2 regions of the Neobacillus sp. NPDC093127 genome follow, and region 1 is predicted to be linked to the other one. Evidence: riboswitches for the same ligand, from Rfam matches in the RefSeq annotation. Region 1 holds a riboswitch; the other holds the start of a gene.
What was found. Region 1 has a riboswitch for FMN ahead of ribD (bifunctional diaminohydroxyphosphoribosylaminopyrimidine deaminase/5-amino-6-(5-phosphoribosylamino)uracil reductase RibD). Riboswitches for the same ligand answer to the same signal wherever they lie in the genome.

Region 1 (3,413 bases):
GCCTTCACCGTTTCCGGCATGACATCAACCGTAAACGCGTTGGTTGAAAAGGAGGTGACAGTTAAGCAGACGCCATTTACGGCGATACTGTCGCCCAAATGAATGTCTTCTACAATTTTTTGGGATTCTAACGTTAACTGCATGCTATGAGACCCGCTTTTCATCGCTTTGACCTTACCTAAATCTTCTACAATTCCTGTAAACATAAATTAACCTCATTTCAGTACCGACGTTATTTTCAGATCCTCGCCAATCATTTCTACATGTTGAAATTTCAATTCGAAAGCGTCTGTCATTTGCCGGACATCTAAATCTGCAAACATGGGTACTGCCTGATTCCCGCCGACAATTTTCGGGGCAACATAGGTTATCAGTTGGTTTACATACCTTGATTTCAAAAAGCTTGCATTGACGGTTTTGCCGCCTTCTACATATAGTTTCATCACCTGACGTTTTCCAAGCTCCGTTAGCAACTCGGTAATGTCGATGGTTGGCTGTGAAAGTTGTATGATTTCTACATGGGGCTGTTGAAAACTAGCCATCTTCTCAGGCGCTGCTTCCGACCCGGTAAAAATCCATGTTGGCGACTGCCCATCCGTGATGACCTTTTTATCGTACGGCATCGTTAAATGCGTATCTAAAATGATTCGAATCGGTTGTTTTTTCGTCTTGCCAAGCCGATTGGTTAGACTTGGATTATCCGCTAAAACGGTCCCAATCCCGACTAAAATCGCATCATATTTCTCTCTATCATTGTGTACATCTTGTTGTACTTCGCTGCCAGTAATTTGTTCACAAAAACCAGTTTGTGCCGATATATTACCGTCCAGCGTAATGGCCTGTTTCAATGTCACAAAAGGTTTATTTTGTTGAATAAAATGAAAGAATGCCTCATTTAACGCATCAGCCCGCTCTTTCAAAACACCTGTTTTCACTTCAATCCCAGCGTCTCTCATAAGGGCAATGCCTTTGCCTGCGACTAACGGATTGGGATCCATTGAGGCAATGACCACACGATGCACACCGAATTCTATCAGAGCCATCGCACATGGTGGTGTTTTCCCGTAATGACTGCATGGTTCGAGCGTCACATAAACAGTACTTCCTTTTGCCCGATTTCCTGCCATTTGTAGTGCATGGACCTCTGCATGCGGGCAACCTGCCTTCAAATGAGCACCGAATCCAATAATTTCTCCATCTTTCACTATCACAGCACCCACAACAGGATTCGGTGTAGTTTGTCCTTCAGCAGCTTGCGCTAATTTCAAGGCAAAATCCATATAAAACTCATCCGTCATCTTGATCCCCCTCCAATCACGGTTTTTCACAAAAATAAAACCCCTTAGAATAAGTCACTAAGGAGTTTAGGAGGAGAGTATGTAATAATGGCAGCACTAAATAAGCCTACTGAAGGTTATTTTTTCTTCAAAAGCTTAATACCATTGCTCATACATCCTTCTCCCATCCAGACTATACTGTCGGCTTTGGATTCACACCAAATCCTGCCTTTATGAAAAGGCTCACGGGCTTAGAATTTCTTCATCACCGTCGATTGGGACTTTCACCCGACCCCGAAGGACATTGCATATGAAATTTTGTTTTGGTTTTATAAAATATAAAACCCCATAGATTATCTCTACGGGGTGGTTAGGAGTTTTCTTGTTGTAAGCATCGCCAAATAAACCTTTTGAAGTGTGTTTTTCTTCATAAGGAAATAAAGCCTGCTCATCCGTCCTTCTCCCATCCAGACTATACTGTCGGCTTTGGATTCACACCAAATCCTGCCTTTAAAAAAGGCTCACGGGCTTAGAATTTCTTCATCACCGTCGATTGGGACTTTCACCCGACCCCGAAGGACTATTCATATTTATCACATATTATAGCACTGTTAGAATTAAAATTCACACTAAATGATTAACCTTATAATTAGCGGAATTCGTAATATGATTATAACTGCTGTAATTATGGAAGTAAAAAGTCAAACCAACTGTCCACCGTGGGCGTACAAATGTCCATGAGCGGTGCCTGACACCCCCTAATGACACCCTCTATATTTCAACAAATCTCTTAGTAGTTTTTTGATGAGAATCCCAGTATTTCAAGGAATACTGCATTTTCAATCAAACGATTGATTGGTTTTATTAAAATTAATCAATCGTTTGATTGAAATCGGACCTAGTGCTTATAAATAGAGGGTTTACACCTAAAAAGCAGTAAATATATCGTCGAAAATAGGATTCTTCTTATTTCTTTAACCGCAATCCGTGGCGAAAAATAAGTTTCTGCCACTCATAATACACGTTTCGACAGGAATTCCTCTATTTCCGTATTAACTAAACGTTTGATTGAATCATGACTAACTCCTTCTGCCGTTTGGCTTTTTCCCGGGAAATTGATAAAGATAATGTCGAAACCCGCTCGACATTTTTCATAGAATAAGGCCTCTTATAGAGATTCTAAATAAATGAAAAAAATCATTCCCCCATTGCTTTAATGCAATGAGGGAATGATTTTGAGTTAGGAGTTATTGGTCATCTGTTTTTACTGCAGACTTTTTCAAAGTCCTTTGAAGTTGATAAATTTTCATCATACCAATTAAACCAGCTAATAATGCTCCCAATAGGACTGACCCAATGATGACGAGGATCAATGGCCATTCCGCTTTTCCAAATAAGTAATTAACCGTTACAGGTTCAACATTAATAACTGAGAAAACCGCAATAATTAAGATCAAAAGTAGGACAACTATTAGGTTCCATTGCTTTTTCATACATCACCTCATAAAAAATTTTTTTATGGGACTAGGGACAGGCTTCTTGTCCCAAATGGGAAAAACCCTTTCGTTAAGTAAAAATCACTCTAAATTTATCCTTAAGTAAACAATTCCATTATACTAATCTTTTCAGTTTTCTCCAATTGCCGTTGCATTCAAAATAAAATAGGGACAAGGCGCCTAGCCCCTTGTCCCTATAATTGATGGTATTGCTCAATAATCCCTTTGACTAAAGAGGAAGTTCCGTCGAGTTGTGTCAGCTTCTCAATTGCTGCTTTTAATCCGTGTTCATTGATGGCCGCCTGAACTTGGACTGCTTCTTCATCCCCTTGAAAATCGTACATGAGAGCTGCGGCAATCCCTTTTAATAGATATTCAGGGTTCTTTCCGACGATCTCCTGGTATTGTCTTGCGGGACTAACGAGGCGATCGTTTGGTCCAAGCTTGCGGATTGGCGAGCGCGCTACTCTTGTCACTTCGTCAACAATATAAGAATTCGAGAAGCGTCCGATAATCTTTTGAATATATTTGTTATGTTCCTCTTCGTCAAAGCCGTATTTTTTAATTAGAAACGCACCGCTTTCTTTAAGGGCACCTTCCACTAGCTCAAGAATTTGCTTGTTCTCCATCGCACGATTAA
Region 2 (3,413 bases), on a different contig from region 1:
ATCGTGATATTCCAGCTGTAGTCTTTTAGCTGTCTGTGAAGCAGTTAAGCCAATCTGCTGAAAACCTGTCAGCCGAAACACCAATTGCGAGGGGTCGATTTCATTGGTGTTATCAAGGCATTCGACGAGCTCGGAATAAACAATTGTCCCAATTTCCTTCCTTGGTACTTTTATTTCTTTTAATACAGATTTCAGCCATTGATGAACCTGCTTATTTTTTTGGATAGGTATGTATCTTGTTTCTTGGAAAACAAGATTCGAAGTGACCTGAATAAATAAACTCAGCCTTTCCCAAAACAGCGTTGTGAGTGGGTGATACTCCCAGCCATTTAAATATTCGGGTATTGGATGGCTTCCTAAAAAAGACTTGCCAGCGGGCGTAAGAAGGAATCGCTGCTCACCATCATTATAGATCCACCCGCTTTCTTGCACCCATTGAATTATGTCTTCGAAGGATTCTCTTGATAGGGATTCGTATACTCCAAAAAAGTTTTTCAAAGAAAATAAGTGGGCATCTTGGATGGTTTGAGATGATTTTTTTCCGTTCAAAAGGTGAAAGATGGAATATATCGTCCTTTCTCCGTTTAATTGTGTTAAACAGTACAGAATTATTGATGCTAATTTCGCCACCCAAGCTCCTCCTCCCACACTTTTTTCGAATAATCTCGACAAAATGTCCTTTTTTTCTTATTTTATTCTACCATGAAATGATGATTCTTGTTGTCCGAAATTGTGGAAGTTTATTAAATTCAATTAAACAAACAATAGTATTTAAAAGCATTTTTCTATTGAAAAGTTGCTCATACAGTTTTACAATAGATATGAGTAATGCGTTTCCATTTTCACAATGGAAACCGAGGAAGAATAATTTTGTTATATTACTGGGAGGTTTTTTTTCATGGCAAAGTATACAATTGTGGACAAGGAAACTTGCATCGCTTGTGGGGCATGTGGCGCTGCAGCACCAGATATTTATGATTATGATGATGAAGGCATTGCATTTGTAACTCTTGACGATAATGAAGGTATCGTTGAAATTCCAGATGTGTTAATCGATGATATGATGGATGCTTTTGAAGGCTGCCCAACTGATTCAATCAAAGTTGCTGACGAATCATTTGATGGCAATCCAACTAAATTCGAATAATATTTTGTTAAGAATGTATTATTAAGCTACTAGCCCCCGCCTTTTTAGGAGGGGGTTTTTTTATTGGCTGTGTTAAAGAATATTGTTGATATTGATAACTATGTTGATCTTCGTTACAGGCGCGAGACTCCTGCGGGAGCAGCGGGACAGGTGAGACCCCGCAGGCGCTTTAGCGCCGAGGAGGCTCACCGCCCGCCCCGCGGAACGCGAAGCGCCTGGAACGGAAATCAACATTCACTTTTAACACAGCATTTTTATTAAAAAAAAGGCAAACAGGAGGAATCCTGAATGCCTTTCATTTACTATGCACTTTTTATAGTTGAAAATTTATTAATCCACGCCTGCATCCGGGTGAACAGCAACATAAAGACGAAAGACATGATAACTCCTTTTATGATATTGAACGGCAGGATTCCAGGTACCACATAGTTACGCATGTCAGGAAAATCTAAGAGGGCCGTATAGGCTGGGAGTATAAACAGATAATTTAATACACTCATCATAACCGCCATTGTGGTCGTGCCAAGTATTAACGCAAGTGTCATGCCCTTCCTCGTCTTTATTTTATTGTATACATAATATGTCGGTAAGATAAACAGAATACCCGCCAGAAAATTAGCAATATGGCCTACTGGAATCCCTGTTTGACTCCCGGCCGCAATATAATTTAGAACATTTTTGAAAAACTCAACTAATATTCCTGCAATCGGTCCAAAGAGTAACGTTGCAATCAATGCGGGGATATCGCTGAAATCGATTAATAAGAAACCTTGGAATGGCGGCAATGGAAAATTTAATAGCATTAAAAGATAGGCGATACTGCTAAGCATTCCTATTGTCACCATCGTTTTTACCTTTGTGTTCTTTGTGTTCTTCATTTTCCTCTCTCCTTTTTTGATCCATCGCTTAAGGAAGAGAGGTTCAGCAATTCAGATACCCTTGTAAAAAAAATACCCTCAAGATTTATTCTTGAGGGAGATTTACGAAGGCATGCTTAATAAACGTTCACCAATAAATATTTTTTGAACGTCTGCAGAACCTCCATCTTCTCCCATCCAGACTATACTGTCGGCTTTGGAATCTCACCAAATCCTGCCAAAAAAGGCTCGCGGGCTTAGAGTATTAGCTACTCAATACCGCCGATCGGGAATTTCACCCTGCCCCGAAGATAGATCGATATTAAATTACATGTTTATTATACTGGAGAAACGTCATTTTGTTAAGCGAAAGATTTCAGGTTTCTCTTTTTGGCTTGTTTTTCAACAATTCCGCGACAAAACCCGTGGACATATTTGTCCACGGGTCATCTGATAAATCATTGAATAACCAATACTTGTGTCGGTCTAATAAGATCAGAAGTAAGGTGGTTTATTTCTTTTATTTTCGTTATGGTAATCTTTTGTTTTTTTGCAATGGAGTACAAGGTATCGCCTTGTTTGACGATGTAGGTGGCAGCCTTTGATGAAATACTTGATTGTGATTTGCCCTCAACTTCCGGATGGAAGTTGGAACTTGCCGCTAAAACGTTTTCAACAATGCTTGCAATTCCACCCTGTACAGCTTCGCCGACGTCCGCTTTTCCAAGAAGACTTTCCGGATCCATTGCATATCTCTTATCATATCTCCATTCCATTTGATGGGTCTCAAAATGGAGATGGGTTCCGGTGGCTACTCCGGTTCTCCCCATTTTCCCGATGACTTCACCTTTTTTTACCGTTTGGCCAGGTATTACAGTCCGTTTATTTAAGTGGGCATAAACGGTTACCAAATGACTTGGATGTTTAATAAATACCACATTCCCGTATGTATTAGAATAATAGGCTTTCACTACTTCTCCACCGTCAACAGCCAGCACCGGAGTATCGATTTTCCCGGCTATATCGATTCCTTTATGTTTTCCCTGCCTCGTTCCAAATGTATCCGATATTACACCGTCTGCCGGCCAAATCCAGCGATCCTTCATTTCTTTTGTCTCGAGCCTACCCGCAGCCTCCGAATGTTTGCCGCCTAAGAACAATAAACTGATACAAAGTGCCATAATGATGGCAATCAAAAACCTTTTTATGTAGTCACGCATTTTTCATTTTCCTCCTTATAACTTGTCCCCACTCCCACACCATATGTTGGTTTATTCAGGTTTAGAACATATGGATTTGAGGAGCAGGACTAGAGCATACTTGTTATAATTTGGAGTACTCTTCAATTTTATGCAAAAAAAAATCAACCTATCTCGGTTGATTTTAAAATTCTAATGAATATCACGGAG

Region 2: another riboswitch for FMN. It lies ahead of ACIQCO_RS14215 (ECF transporter S component); the one in region 1 lies ahead of ribD (bifunctional diaminohydroxyphosphoribosylaminopyrimidine deaminase/5-amino-6-(5-phosphoribosylamino)uracil reductase RibD).

The regions. Positions count from the first base shown of each region.
Region 1 is NZ_JBIVOP010000015.1:85,584-88,996, forward strand. It holds gene ribE (riboflavin synthase) at 1-206, opposite strand, end outside; gene ribD (bifunctional diaminohydroxyphosphoribosylaminopyrimidine deaminase/5-amino-6-(5-phosphoribosylamino)uracil reductase RibD) at 216-1,298, opposite strand; FMN riboswitch at 1,450-1,583, opposite strand; FMN riboswitch at 1,729-1,861, opposite strand; gene ACIQCO_RS19615 (LapA family protein) at 2,525-2,770, opposite strand; gene ACIQCO_RS19620 (mannitol-1-phosphate 5-dehydrogenase) at 2,968-3,413, opposite strand, start outside.
Region 2 is NZ_JBIVOP010000009.1:110,875-114,287, reverse strand. It holds gene ACIQCO_RS14225 (YpbB family protein) at 1-630, opposite strand, end outside; gene ACIQCO_RS14220 (ferredoxin) at 899-1,147, shown strand; gene ACIQCO_RS14215 (ECF transporter S component) at 1,450-2,025, opposite strand; FMN riboswitch at 2,187-2,321, opposite strand; gene ACIQCO_RS14210 (peptidoglycan DD-metalloendopeptidase family protein) at 2,463-3,224, opposite strand; gene ACIQCO_RS14205 (negative regulator of sigma-X activity) at 3,396-3,413, opposite strand, start outside.